One region of the Allobosea sp. OAE752 genome, then DNA from elsewhere that is predicted to be linked to it. Evidence: predicted binding sites of a transcription regulator. Region 1 holds the regulator's gene; each other region holds the start of a gene.
The links. The regulator LexA, encoded in region 1, represses DNA repair genes until DNA is damaged. The targets are predictions, from matches to a motif close to TGTTCNNNNTGTGTTCNG.

Region 1 (4,311 bases):
ATATGGTCGATGTCGGCGACAAGGCCGAGACCGGGCGCATCGCCATCGCCGAAGGCTGCGTCGTGATGGCGCCTGAAACCATCGCGATCGTGCGCGACGGCAACGCCAAGAAAGGCGATGTGCTCGGCACAGCCCGGCTCGCCGGCATCATGGCGGCCAAGCGCACCCATGAACTGATCCCGCTCTGCCACCCGCTGCTGCTGAGCAAGATCGCTGTCGATCTCGAACTGGACGAGGCCCTGCCCGGCGTGCGCGTCCGCGCCGAGGTCAAGATGAAGGGCCAGACCGGCGTCGAGATGGAGGCGCTGACCGCCGTCTCCGTCGCCTGCCTGACCGTCTACGACATGGTCAAGGCCGTCGACCGGGCGATGCGGATCGAAGGCATCCGCCTGCTGCACAAATCCGGCGGACAATCCGGCGATTACGACGCCAAGGCGCTCTGACATGGCTCTCACCCCGGTTCCCGTCGCGCTCAAGGCCCTGCTCGACAGCGTTCCGGGGCCGACGGGCAGCGAGATGCAGCCCCTGGCGCGCTGCGCCTGGCGCGTGCTCGCGGCCGATGTGAAGGCGCTGCGCACCCAGCCGCCTTTCGCCAACTCCGCCATGGACGGCTATGCCGTCCGCGCCGCCGACATGGAAGCCGGCAAGCAACTCCGCGTCATCGGCGAATCCGCGGCGGGGCGGCGTTTCGATGGCGACGTCCGTCCGGGCGAGGCTGTGCGGATCTTCACCGGCGCGCCGATGCCGGAGGGCGCCGACAGCGTCCTCATGCAGGAGAATGCCGATGGCGTCGGCAGCGAAACCATCACGGTGCGCGTGCCGGCCCATAAGGGCCAGTTCGTCAGGGTGGCCGGGCTCGATTTCCGTGACGGCGACGTGCCGCTGACGGCCGGGCGCATGCTCGACAGCGCCGCGCTCGGGCTCGCCGCCGCGATGGGGCATCCGCAATTGCCGGTACGCTGCAAGCCGCGCGTCGCCATCCTCGCCACCGGCGACGAATTGGTGGCGCCGGGCGAGCCGACCGGGCCGGACCAGATCGTCGCCTCGAACTCCTTCTCGCTGATGGCGCTGGTGGAAAAGGCCGGCGGCGAGGCGCTCGACCTCGGTATCGCCCGCGACGATCACGACGACCTCGCGGCGCGGATCGCCGCCGCCCGTGCCGCGGAGGCCGACGTGCTGATCACCCTCGGCGGCGCCTCGGTCGGCGAGCACGACCTCGTGCAGGAGGCGCTGAAGCGGGCCGGCATGAGCCTCGGCTTCTGGAAGATCGCGATGCGACCGGGCAAGCCGATGATGACCGGCCGGCTTGGCCGCATGGTGGTGCTCGGGCTGCCCGGCAATCCGGTCTCGTCGATCGTCTGCGGCCATCTCTTCCTGCTGCCGCTGATCGAGGCGCTGCTGGGTATGGACGACCCCGATCGCGACCGCAGTATTCTGGCGATTCTCGGAAAAGATATGCCGGCTAATGATGAGCGCGAGGACTATCTTCGCTCCGATCTTGCCCTGACGCCGGCCGGTTGGGTGGCGACGCCCTTCGACAGGCAGGATTCCTCGATGCTGGGCACCCTGGCGCGCGCCAAGGCCCTGACGATCCGACCGGCGCATGCAGAGCCGGCTCACAAAGGCGATATCTGCCGCATTCTGCCGCTGCGGTAGCAGTCGCTTGCGGAACACAAGGCGAACAGTTATAGTGTTCTGGCTTTGTTTCGAATCTGTATCGCGGGGGCACCGGCGGGGATCATGCTGACACGCAAGCAACACGAACTCCTGCGCTTCATCCAGGAACGCTTGCGCGAAAGCGGCGTGCCCCCCTCCTTCGACGAGATGAAGGATGCGCTCGACCTGCGCTCCAAATCGGGCATCCACCGGCTGATCATGGCGCTTGAGGAGCGCGGCTTCATCCGCCGCCTGCCCAATCGGGCGCGGGCCCTCGAAGTCATCAAGATGCCGGACGGGCTCGCTGGCCCGCAGCCGCGCCGCTTCAACCCAGCCGTCGTGCAGGGCGGCCTCGGCTCGCAGCCCTCTCTCGCCAAGCCGCGCCCTGCCCCGGCCGATGACGATGCACGCTCCCCGGTCGCGATTCCCGTGATGGGCCGCATCGCCGCCGGCACGCCGATCTCGGCGATCCAGAGCCGCAGCCATACGGTTTCGCTGCCGCCCGACATGCTGGGTTCGGGCGAGCATTATGCGCTGGAGGTACGCGGCGATTCGATGGTCGAGGCCGGCATCCTCGACGGCGACACCGTCATCATCCGCAAGCAGGACACGGCAAACACCGGCGACATCATCGTCGCGCTGATCGACGAGGAAGAGGCGACGCTGAAGCGTCTGCGCCGGCGTGGCTCCTCGATCGCGCTCGAAGCGGCCAATCCGGCCTATGAGACACGCGTCCTGGGCCCCGACCGCGTCAAGATCCAGGGCCGGCTGGTCAACCTGCTGCGCCGCTACTGAGCGAACTCGGTCTCGTCCGACGCGACCTCCGGAGCAGCAGAGGCCCGTGTCGCAGCGGGGGCCGGCGCGCTGGGCCGAGCTGCGGATTCGGAAGGCTTGCGGCGGCTCCAGGGCCGGTCTGCGACGGCGTTTTCCGAGGAATGGCTGCGCCAGCCGAAGGCGGCGCGGTAGAGCGAGGTCGCGCCGTCCCGCGACAGCGCCATCCGATCGACGAGCCTGGCTTCGCAAGGCGCGCTCCAGGGAATGTTGGTGACGACGAGATCGGCGCGGCGGCAATCCTCGATGATGGCGATCCGATCCCGGGCATAGGAGATGCTGCGCCCGTCGGCGGTTCGGACGATGCAGGCATTGGCGTCGCAGGCGATACCGGCACGCAGGGTCGCGTCGTCCGGCGCGCGGCTGTCGCCATCGGAAGCGAGCCATTGCTGCAGGACGAAGCGGCTCGGCCGGCCGGCGATGGCGAGGCGGCCGTCGCTGCCGCGCACGGCGATGCCGGAGCCGTCACGCTCGATCAGGATCTCGGGCCGCTCCGGCCTCGCGGCGAAGGCGACGCCGAGGATGAGCGGCAGCGCCGCCAGCCAGCGCAGCCCCGTGGTCCAGAGCGTGATCCAGAGCAGCGAGGCGGCAAAGGAGAGCAGCACGGCCGGGCCGAAGGCCACCACCGTCATGGTCGAATGGTCGATGGTGGCGACCCAATGCGCGACTTTCAGCACGATGTCGGAAGCGAGCCCCATCAGCGCCCAGGCCGGCCAGTCCAGACCGAAGGGGTAGGCCAGCACGCCGAACACCGCCGCCGGCATCACGAAGAGCGAGACGAAGGGCAGCGCCATCGCATTGCCGAGCAGGCCGAAGGGATTGAAAGTCTGGAAATGATAGGCGCCGAAGGGCGCCGTCGCGGCCGTGGCGAGGAGCGTCGTCACCACGATGCCGAGCGAGGCCGTCCAGAGCGTGCCCAAGGGCCAGGGCAAGGCCGTCGGCGGCTTAGACCGGTCGCGCTTCTCCCAGCGCTCGGCGAAAGCGACCAGCGCCGCGACCGCACCGAAGGACATCTGGAAGCTCGGTCCGAGCAGGGCCTCGGGCTCGCGCAGCAGCACGATGATCGCGGCGAGCGCGAGATTGCGCATGCTGAGCGCCGCCCGGTCGACGAGGATCGCGCCGAGCATGACCAGCGTCATGATGAGCGAACGTTCCGTCGCGACGTCGCTGCCGGAGAAGATGCAATAGGCGGTGGCGCCGATCATCGCCGCGATCGCCGCGATCTTCTTCACCGGCCAGCCGAGCGCCAGCGTCTGCGACAGCGCCAGCAGAGCCCGCACGAGCCAGAAGATCGTCCCGGCTGCAAGCACCATGTGCAGGCCGGAGATCGAGACGATATGATAGATACCGGCGGCGCGCAGATCGTTGTTCGACGCCTCGGTGATGAGGCCGCGCTTGCCGGTGACGAGCGCGGCCGCGACCGCCCCGCCTTGCCCGCCGCCGACGCTGGCGATGCGCTGCGTCAGGACGTTGCGCGCCTTGTCGATCTCCACGTCGAGCGCGAGGCGCCATGGCAGGGGATGCGGCGCCGGGACGAGTGCGATCTTGCCGGCGATGCTGCCGACGGCGCCGATTCCGCGGAAGAAGGCGTCGCGCCCGAAATCATAGCCTCCGGCGCGGGCCGGCCCCGGTGGTGGCAGGAGCCGCGCGGTGCCGGCGATATGGTCGCCGGGCGCGACCGTGCCGCTGCGAATGTTGACGCGCACGCGCTTCGGCCGGCTCTCGGGCGGCACGCCGGCGATGTCCGTCACCACCAGGACGAGGCGGGCGCCGGCATCGCGCGCCTCGACGCTCTCGACGAAGCCGGTGATCTTGCCGATGCGC
Region 2 (4,311 bases), on a different contig from region 1:
AGCTCCGCCCGCAATACATCGACAGCGCCCTCCTCGCGCGCCAGCGAACGCAGCACGTCCAGGCAGATGACATTGCCCGAGCCCTCCCAGATCGCGTTGAGCGGCGCCTCCCTGTAGAGCCGCGCCATCGGATTCTCCTCGATGAAGCCGTTGCCGCCATGGCATTCCAGCGCCTCGGTGACGACGGCCGGCGCGCGCCGCGTGATCCAGTATTTCGCGATCGGCGCCCCGACCCGCGCCAGCAGGCGCTCGCTCGGGGACTCATCTTGCCGGTCGAGCGCCGCGAACAGCCGGAAGGCGAGCCAGGCCGCGGCTTCCGCCTCGATGGCAATGTCGGCGAGCACGTTCTGCATGATCGGCTGGTCGATCAACGCCTTCTGGAAGGCGCGGCGATGCTGCGCGTGATGCGCCGCCAGCGAGACCGCCATCCGCATCAATCCGGACGACGCCGCCGCGATGTCGAGCCGCGAATTGTGGTTCATCGACAGGCCCGTGCGGATGCCCCGACCCGGCTCGCCGATGAGATGGCCGATCGCGCCCCTGAACTCGACCTCGGAAGAAGCGTTGGAGCGGTTGCCGACCTTGTCCTTCAAGCGCTGGATCGCGACGCCGTTGCGCGATCCGTCCGGCAGCCAGCCCGGGACGACGAAGCAGGAGATACCCTCGCCCGTGCGCGCCAACGTCAGGAACACGTCGGAATGCGGCACCGAGAAGAACCACTTCCGGCCATGCAGCGAGAACGTTCCGTCGCGATTATCCTCCGCATGCGTCTGCGTCTGCCGCAGATCCGAGCCGCTTTGCGTCTCCGTCATCGCCGTGCCGACAGTCGCGCCCGTCTTCAGATGCGCCGGTCCCTGCCGTGGATCATAGCGATTGGAGGTGACGAGGCCTCCCCATTGCTCCCACAACGCTGCGTCCTGCTTCAGCACCGGCACCGCGGCATAGGTCATGCTGATCGGGCAGCAGATGCCGCTCTCGGCGCCGTACCAGAGATACTGCAAGGCGGCGCGAGCCACCTGCGCGCCAGGCTCCGGCCGGTTCCAGGCGAGCGCATGGGCCTCCTGCCCGATGGCGAGCCCCATCAATTCGTGCCAGGCCGGGTGGAAGGCGATCTCGTCGAGGCGATTGCCGAAGCGGTCGAAGGCCCGGAGTTCCGGGGAGTAGCGATTGGCGAGATAAGCCAGCTCCTGCACCCGCGCCGAGCCCACGGTCCGCCCCGCTTCGTGCAGCCGCTCGCGCGCCCAATCGGCCCCGAAGGCCGAGACGATGCCGGGCAGAACCGGATCGGCCACGAAGGCATCGTAGTCGGCAAGCACGGGCACCTGATTGGTGATTTCCCAGCGCTCTTCTCCATCCCGATGCGCCATTGCTGCCACCTCCCTGTGGAACAGGATATAAAATGATCGCTCCGGCAGGGCGCAATCCTGACATCGACGCCCTATATTCGCTGGAGAACGAATCACGCACGAGCAGCTTAGACCCTTGTCCGAGACCGACGCCTTTTCCGCTCCCCTGCCCCGCCCCGGCGGGCTGGCCGCGCGCGCGGCCGCGCAGCCGGCGGCCGGCTATCTCGCGGGGCTGAACCCGGAGCAGCGCCAGGCGGTCGAGGCGACGGAAGGCCCGGTGCTCGTGCTCGCCGGCGCCGGCACCGGCAAGACGCGCGTGCTGACCACCCGCATCGGCCATCTGATCTCGACCAGCCGCGCGTATCCGTCCCAGATCCTCGCCGTGACCTTCACCAACAAGGCGGCGCGCGAGATGAAGGAGCGCGTCGCCCATCTCGTCGGCCCGGTCGCCGAGGGCATGCCCTGGCTCGGCACCTTCCATTCGATCTCGGCCAAGCTCCTGCGCCGCCACGCCGAATTGCTCGACCTGCGCAGCGATTTCACCATCCTCGACACCGACGACCAGATCCGCCTGATGAAGCAGGTGATCCAGGCCGAGGGCATCGACGAGAAGCGCTGGCCCGGCCGGATGCTGGCGGGCTTCATCGATAGCTGGAAGAACCGCGGCCTCTCCCCCAAGGACGTTCCCGCAGGCGAGGCCGCCGTCTTCGCCAACGGCAAGGGCGGCAAGCTCTATGCCGCCTATCAGGAGCGTTTGAAGGCGCTGAACGCCGTCGATTTCGGCGATCTGTTGCTGCATTGCCTGACGCTGTTCCGCGACTATCCGGACGTGCTCCAGACCTATCACGACCGCTTCCGCTACATTCTGGTCGACGAGTATCAGGACACCAACACGGCGCAGTATCTCTGGCTGAGGCTTCTCGCCCAGGGCCGCCGCAACATCTGCTGCGTCGGCGACGACGACCAGTCGATCTATGGCTGGCGCGGCGCCGAGGTCGACAACATCCTGCGCTTCGAGCACGATTTTCCGGGCGCGACCGTGATCCGGCTGGAGCGCAACTACCGCTCGACCGGCCATATCCTCGCCACCGCCTCGAAGCTGATCGCCCGCAACGAGGGCCGCCTCGGCAAGACCCTGCGCACGGAGGACGCGCTCGGCGAGAAGGTCACCATAACCGGCGCCTGGGACAGCCAGGAGGAGGCCCGCCTGATCTCCGACGAGATCGAGGCGATGCAGGCCAAGAAATACAATCTCGCGGAGGTCGCGGTGCTCGTGCGCATCTCCGCCCAGATGCGCGAGATCGAGGAGCGCTTCGTCCAGGCCGGGGTGCCCTATCGCGTCATCGGCGGCCCGCGCTTCTACGAGCGCGCCGAAATTCGCGATGCGCTCGCCTATCTGCGCTGCGTCGTCTCGCCGACCGACGATCTCGCCTTCGAGCGCATCGTCAACGTGCCCAAGCGCGGCCTTGGCGACGCCACCGTCCAGCTCCTGCACAACCATGCCCGCGCCACCGGTTTCTCGCTGATGCAGTCGGCCCGCGCTGCGGTCGAGAGCGACGAACTGAAGCCCAAGGCCCGCACGGCGCTCCGCGAGCTGGTCGAAGCCTTCGGCCGCTGGTCCGCCCGCGCCGAGCACATGCCCCAGGGCGAGCTCGCCGAACTGGTGCTGGAGGAATCCGGCTATACCGAGATGTGGAAGAAGGACCGCTCGGCCGATGCCGCCGGGCGCCTCGAAAACCTCAAGGAGCTCGTCCGCTCGCTGGACGAATTCCCGGACCTGCCTGCCTTCCTCGAACACGTCTCGCTGGTGATGGATGTCGGTGATGGCGAGGCCGAGGCGCGCGTCTCGATCATGACACTGCATGCCGCCAAGGGGCTGGAATTCGACACGGTCTTCCTGCCTGGCTGGGAGGAAGGGCTGTTCCCGAACCAGCGCGCGCTCGACGAGAGCGGCCGGGCCGGGCTGGAGGAGGAGCGCCGCCTCGCCCATGTCGGCCTCACGCGCGCCCGCAAGAAACTGAAGCTCTACTTCGCCTCGAACCGGCGCATTCACGGCCTCTGGCAGACCAGCCTGCCCTCCCGCTTCATCGATGAGCTCCCGGAGGAGCATGTCGAGGTCGAGCAGGCCCCGACCAGCTATAGCCAAGGCGGCTACGGCGCCTCGCGCTTCGACCGGATGGAAAGCTTCGGCTCCAGCTACAACACGCCGGGCTGGCAGCGCGCGCAGGAGAACCGGGCGAAGAATAGCGGCGGCGGCAGCGGCTTCTCCGAAAGCGGCCGCGGCTTCGGCCAAGGGAACTTCGGCGGCAGCTCACGCCAGCGCGGCCCGCTCCTGATCGAGGGCGAGCTGACGGCGAAATCCTCAGGCGAATCCGCCTATGGCGAGGGCGCCCGCGTCTTCCACGTCAAGTTCGGCCCCGGCTCCGTCGCCAGCGTCGACGGCAACAAGCTGACGGTCGATTTCGACAAGGCGGGCCGGAAGATGGTGCTGGATTCCTTCGTGCAGAAGGCGGGGTGATTTCTCCCCGCCGGGAGCGACGCCGCCTTGACGATCTACTTACTAGTAGGTAGAAAGCCGCATGGCCGCTTCGGGAACGACATCCGACGAAATCCTGCGTTGTGCCCGCTCCCTGCTGATCGAGGGCGGATATAACGGGTTCAGCTATGCCGACATCGCGAAGGTGGTCGGCATTCGCAATGCGAGCATTCACCACCACTTCCCCAGCAAATCCGACCTCGTCCGCACGCTCGTCGCACGATACCGGGAAGAGGCGGAGGCTGGGATTGCCGCTCTCGAACGCCAACTCCCTGACCCAGCCCAGCAATTGCGCGCCTATACGGGCTATTGGGAGGCCTGCATCGCCGATGCGAGCGCTCCATTCTGCCTCTGCGCGCTCCTCGCGAGCCAGATCCCGGTGCTTCCGCAGGAGATCGTCGTCGAGGTGCGCGCCCATTTCCGGGCTCT
Region 3 (4,311 bases), on a different contig from region 1:
CTGGATCGTATTCCCCTCCAAGCCAAATTATCGATCGACAGGCTTAGATCATGTTGCGCGCTCGCTGCCTGGTCGAGCTTTTCCTGATGGGCCAGCCTCGGGCGGCAAGGATCTCGAACAATTTCCGGACGAGAACGGCCTCTGGTTGTTAAGGACAAACGTGGCTGCTCCGGCGCCACGGCGCGCTCGGTTCCGCCCAACCATATGCGCGTGGAATAGCCATCCGCGATGTGCTGCGCGGCCCAGCTCACTGCGATGAAACTCGCGGCCGAATTCGCGCGTTGAGTTTTCGAGAGCGCAAGCCTTGCGCTCGTTCCAGCGGCAATTCTCTAACTTGCGGGCCAAATGAATTCCCGACTCCGTCAGATGGTCATTGGCACCGTATCTGCTGCACTTGGCGTGGCGGGGAGCGTCCTTATCGGGAACCTGTTGCCCGACCCGCAGGAACTGCGTCAGCCGCTGGCGCACAGCCTCGCTTCAGACGATCGTCAGCTCAAAACCTCCATGGGAGCGCTTTTCGGATCGAACTATATTCCCGGAAATTCCGTGGAGACGCTCGTTAACGGCAATCAGATCTTTCCTTCGATGTTGCGGGCCATCCGCGAGGCGCAGCAAACGATCAGCTTTGAAACGTACATTTATTGGCGCGGCAACGTTGCAAATGAGTTTGCCGACGCTCTGTCGGCCAAGGCCCGCGAGGGCTTGAGCGTTAAGGTCCTGCTCGATTGGGTCGGAAGCATTCCCATGGATCAGGCGCTCATCACGCGGATGCATGAAGCCGGCGTGCAAGTCGTCCGCTTCCGGCCCGTCAGTTGGTACACGGTCGATCGTCTCAACAACCGCACTCATCGCAAACTTCTGATCGCGGATGGTCGTCTGGGATTCACTGGAGGGGTCGGAATCGGGGACGAATGGGACGGGGATGCCCGCTCGCCAAGCGAGTGGCGAGACAATCACTATCGGATCGAAGGACCGGCTGCGGCCGAGTTACAGGCGGCGTTTGCCGAACATTGGCTCGAAGCCACAGGCGAATTGCTGTTGGGGAATCGCTACTTTCCGGAGCTTGTGCCACAGGGCGAAAACGCAGCGCAGATTGTGGTGAGTTCACCGCATCAGCGCAACGTGATGCACCTGACGTTGATGACGGCGCTGGCATCCGCAGGGCGAAGTATACGTATCGCCACCCCTTATTTCGTGCCGGACGAGATGACGAGAGCCCAGCTTCTGGAAGCTCGCCGCCGCGGAGTGCAGGTCGAAATCCTAATTCCCGGCAGTCAGACCGACGCTCGGATCGTCAGGAAGGCGTCACGGCACTTTTGGGGGGAGCTTTTGGAAGCGGGAGTTAAAATCAGCGAATATCAGCCGACCTTCTATCACTGCAAGCTCGTGATCGTGGACGATATCTGGACGTCGATCGGATCGACAAACATCGATGATCGCGCGCTTCGCCTCAACGACGAAGCCAACGTCAATTTCTTTGACAGAGGCGTCGCTGCATCCCAGGTGGAAATCTTCAACAAGGATCTCGCAGCCTCCAGACCCTACACCCTGGCTGACTGGCAACGTCGAACGGCGAATGAAAAGTTCTCCGACTGGCTTGCAAGCCTGACGCGCTCGCAAATATAGCAGAAGCAGTTTTGGCGGCTCCGGTGCCCGGTGTCGTGAGCTCGGGCAAGGCAAGCGAGCGGCTGGAGATGGCGTGTCGGTTCAGGCCGCTCAAGCCGCGGGAACTGATCTGGGAGTGGTGCCACCGCGCGTACGACGGGGTAGCGGACATCGATTGCGTCGCGAACCCGCCGACAACAAGACGGCTCTCGTGGCGCCCAACTGGTCTGACGTCTAGGTGGCGTCGCCACGCTCCTTCAGAAGTTCGTTCAAGCGTTCCTGTTTCGCGTTGATCTGCTCCTGCAAATTTTCTTCGCGAGCCGAGCCTGAGGCGGCTGCCGCCAACTCGGTCAGATCCGAGACTTGCCGGCGCAGGAGAGCGATCTGGTCGTTGAGTGCATCATGATTGCCATTGGCCATGCTCGACGTCTCCGGTTGGAATGCTGTCAGACCTCTAGGATCCCAGAATCAGGACGCTCCAGAGGCTCTGCGGTTCCGTCGGCAACGGAGATTTGCACGAGAGCCAGAGGTCGCCTTGCAATCGCTGCTTCAAATCCCGACTTCAGATGTTTGGTCGCTCGATGGACGCCCGGGCTGGGCGAGACTATAAGGGTTGTTCCTTTTTCGTTCCCAGGTCTCATGACACGTCGATCAGGCAGCGCCGATCTCCCTTTGCATTACGGACGGGTTCCGCTCTGGCTCGGCGAACGCATGGCTAGATTGGGCAGCGTCATTTGCGAAGCGATCATCCAGCACTATGGCAGGGACGAGCTGCTACGGCGCTTTGCGCACCCTTTCTGGTTCCAATCCTTCGGCGCGATCATGGGTATGGACTGGCATTCTTCCGGAATCACGACCAGCGTCATCGGGGCGTTGAAACGCGGCCTGACGCCTCTTGCCGGCGAGCTGGGGCTTCATGTCTGCGGCGGACGGGGCAACCAATCCCGCCGCACACCTGCGGAGCTCGAACAGATCGGCGCCAAGGTCGGCTTCGACGGAACGGCCCTGGCGCAGGCAAGCCGGCTCGTCGCCAAGGTCGACAGCGCGGCAGTGCAGGATGGCTTTGACCTTTATCTGCACGGCTTCTTCGTAACCGATGACGGCCATTGGACAGTCGTGCAGCAGGGCATGAACGGCGATAGCGGCCTGGCGCGGCGCTATCACTGGCATTCCGAGGAGCTCGGCAGCTTTGTCGAGGCGCCCCACGCTGCGATCGAAGGGCGAAGTGCAGGCAATATCATCAACCTCACCGATGCATGCGCAGATCACGCGCGCGAGGCCCAGGTCGCGCTGCTGCGCGAACAGGGGCCCGACGGGATCGTTCGGGAATTGGCGGCGTTGCAGCCGGCTCACCCCAGCACTGATCGGAGCGCTCCGCAATTGACCCTCCCGCATCTCGTGATGCCGGCGCATCACGATGTCAGGCCCCAAGACGTGATGGTGCGACGCCTCCATGGCGCTTTGGCTGCTGCGGCCGACCGCGGCCCGGCCGATTTTTCCGAGCTCCTGCTCGTGCCCGGGATCGGCGCCCGCACGGTACGTTCCTTGGCGATGGTCGCCGAAGTGCTGCACGGTGCGCCCTGCCGTTTCAGCGATCCGGCGCGTTTTTCGCTGGCCCATGGCGGCAAGGACCGGCAGCCTTTCGCCGTGCCGATCAAAGTCTATGATCAGACGATCGCCGTCCTGCGCTCGGCCGTCAATCAAGCGAAGCTCGGTCAGGATGACCGTCTTGCCGCGATCGCGCGGCTGGACAGCGAGAGCCGCCGGCTGGAGCGGAGCGCGACAGGCCCGACGCTCGGCGAATATGTCGCCGAAGAACGGCGCCGTTCGCCTGCTTATGGCGGGCGAAGCGTTTTTGGCTGGGAGCGGTCCGAGGCAGGCGGGATCGACGCCGAAACGAGATCGCGACGCCGATAGAGTGCGGGCGGCCTTCTACTTCGGCATGGTTCCCGCGAGGCGTATGCAGGTGGGTGCATGGTCGCTAGCCTCGTTCCAGCCGCGGACAGGGCGGTCAACCTCGGCCGCCATCAGCTGCTCCGCCAGATTTGTACCGAGGAGCACGTGGTCGAGGCGCATGCCGCCATCGCGCCCGCATGCGTTCCTGAAATACTCGCAGAACGTGTAGATGCGCTCCTCGGGATGCATCTCGCGCAACGCCTCCGTCCAGCCTTGCGCGAGGATCGCCTGGCAGGCTCGCCGAACCTGGGGCAAAACAGCGCGTCTACTTCCGCGGGATCGCGCGAGCTGTCACTGGCCGTTTGACGAGACATCATGGCCGTTGGCGCGCGGGGTTCTGAAATGCACCGAAAAACTCTGCTGCTGCGAAAGTTACTGACTATTCTTTCAGGAGCCAAGAGCCGATCCGACGCGCGCTGGAGCTTCCGAAGTCATTACGAGGATGCTTCAGGGAACCGTTTATAAGACTTCTAAGTTAGGGCCTCCATCTGGGGGATAACCAGGAGATGGACCGATGAAGAAGATCATTCTCGTTACCGCCGTCGCGATGGCTCCGATGCTGGCGTTCGCCCAGAATCCCGAAGGCGCGCGTGGGGGCGCTGCCGCCGGTGCGGCGACCGGCGCCGTCGGTGGCGCGATCGTAGGCGGGCCTGTCGGGGCCGTCGTGGGCGGCGTCGGCGGCGCCGTCGTCGGTGGTATTGCGGGCGACGCCACGCCGCGCTTCAAGACCTATGTCAGGGCTCACGAAGT

Region 2: GGC47_RS07075 (ATP-dependent helicase) is a predicted target of LexA. The motif match lies at 1,451-1,468, and genes of this name have one in related genera.
Region 3: GGC47_RS26380 (DUF763 domain-containing protein) is a predicted target of LexA. The motif match lies at 2,220-2,237, and genes of this name have one in related genera.

Annotation. Positions count from the first base shown of each region.
Region 1 covers NZ_JBNPXO010000005.1:179,829-184,139, forward strand. Annotated here, with positions in the region: gene moaC (cyclic pyranopterin monophosphate synthase MoaC) at 1-443, shown strand, start outside; gene GGC47_RS14940 (molybdopterin molybdotransferase MoeA) at 445-1,656, shown strand; gene lexA (transcriptional repressor LexA) at 1,741-2,451, shown strand; gene GGC47_RS14950 (ComEC/Rec2 family competence protein) at 2,445-4,311, opposite strand, start outside.
Region 2 covers NZ_JBNPXO010000002.1:456,210-460,520, reverse strand. Annotated here, with positions in the region: gene GGC47_RS07080 (acyl-CoA dehydrogenase family protein) at 1-1,367, opposite strand, end outside; gene GGC47_RS07075 (ATP-dependent helicase) at 1,483-3,864, shown strand; gene GGC47_RS07070 (TetR/AcrR family transcriptional regulator) at 3,926-4,311, shown strand, end outside.
Region 3 covers NZ_JBNPXO010000016.1:24,755-29,065, forward strand. Annotated here, with positions in the region: gene GGC47_RS26370 (phospholipase D-like domain-containing protein) at 367-1,626, shown strand; gene GGC47_RS26375 (hypothetical protein) at 1,840-2,025, opposite strand; gene GGC47_RS26380 (DUF763 domain-containing protein) at 2,245-3,522, shown strand; gene GGC47_RS26385 (exonuclease/endonuclease/phosphatase family protein) at 3,538-3,759, opposite strand; gene GGC47_RS26390 (DUF1236 domain-containing protein) at 4,076-4,311, shown strand, end outside.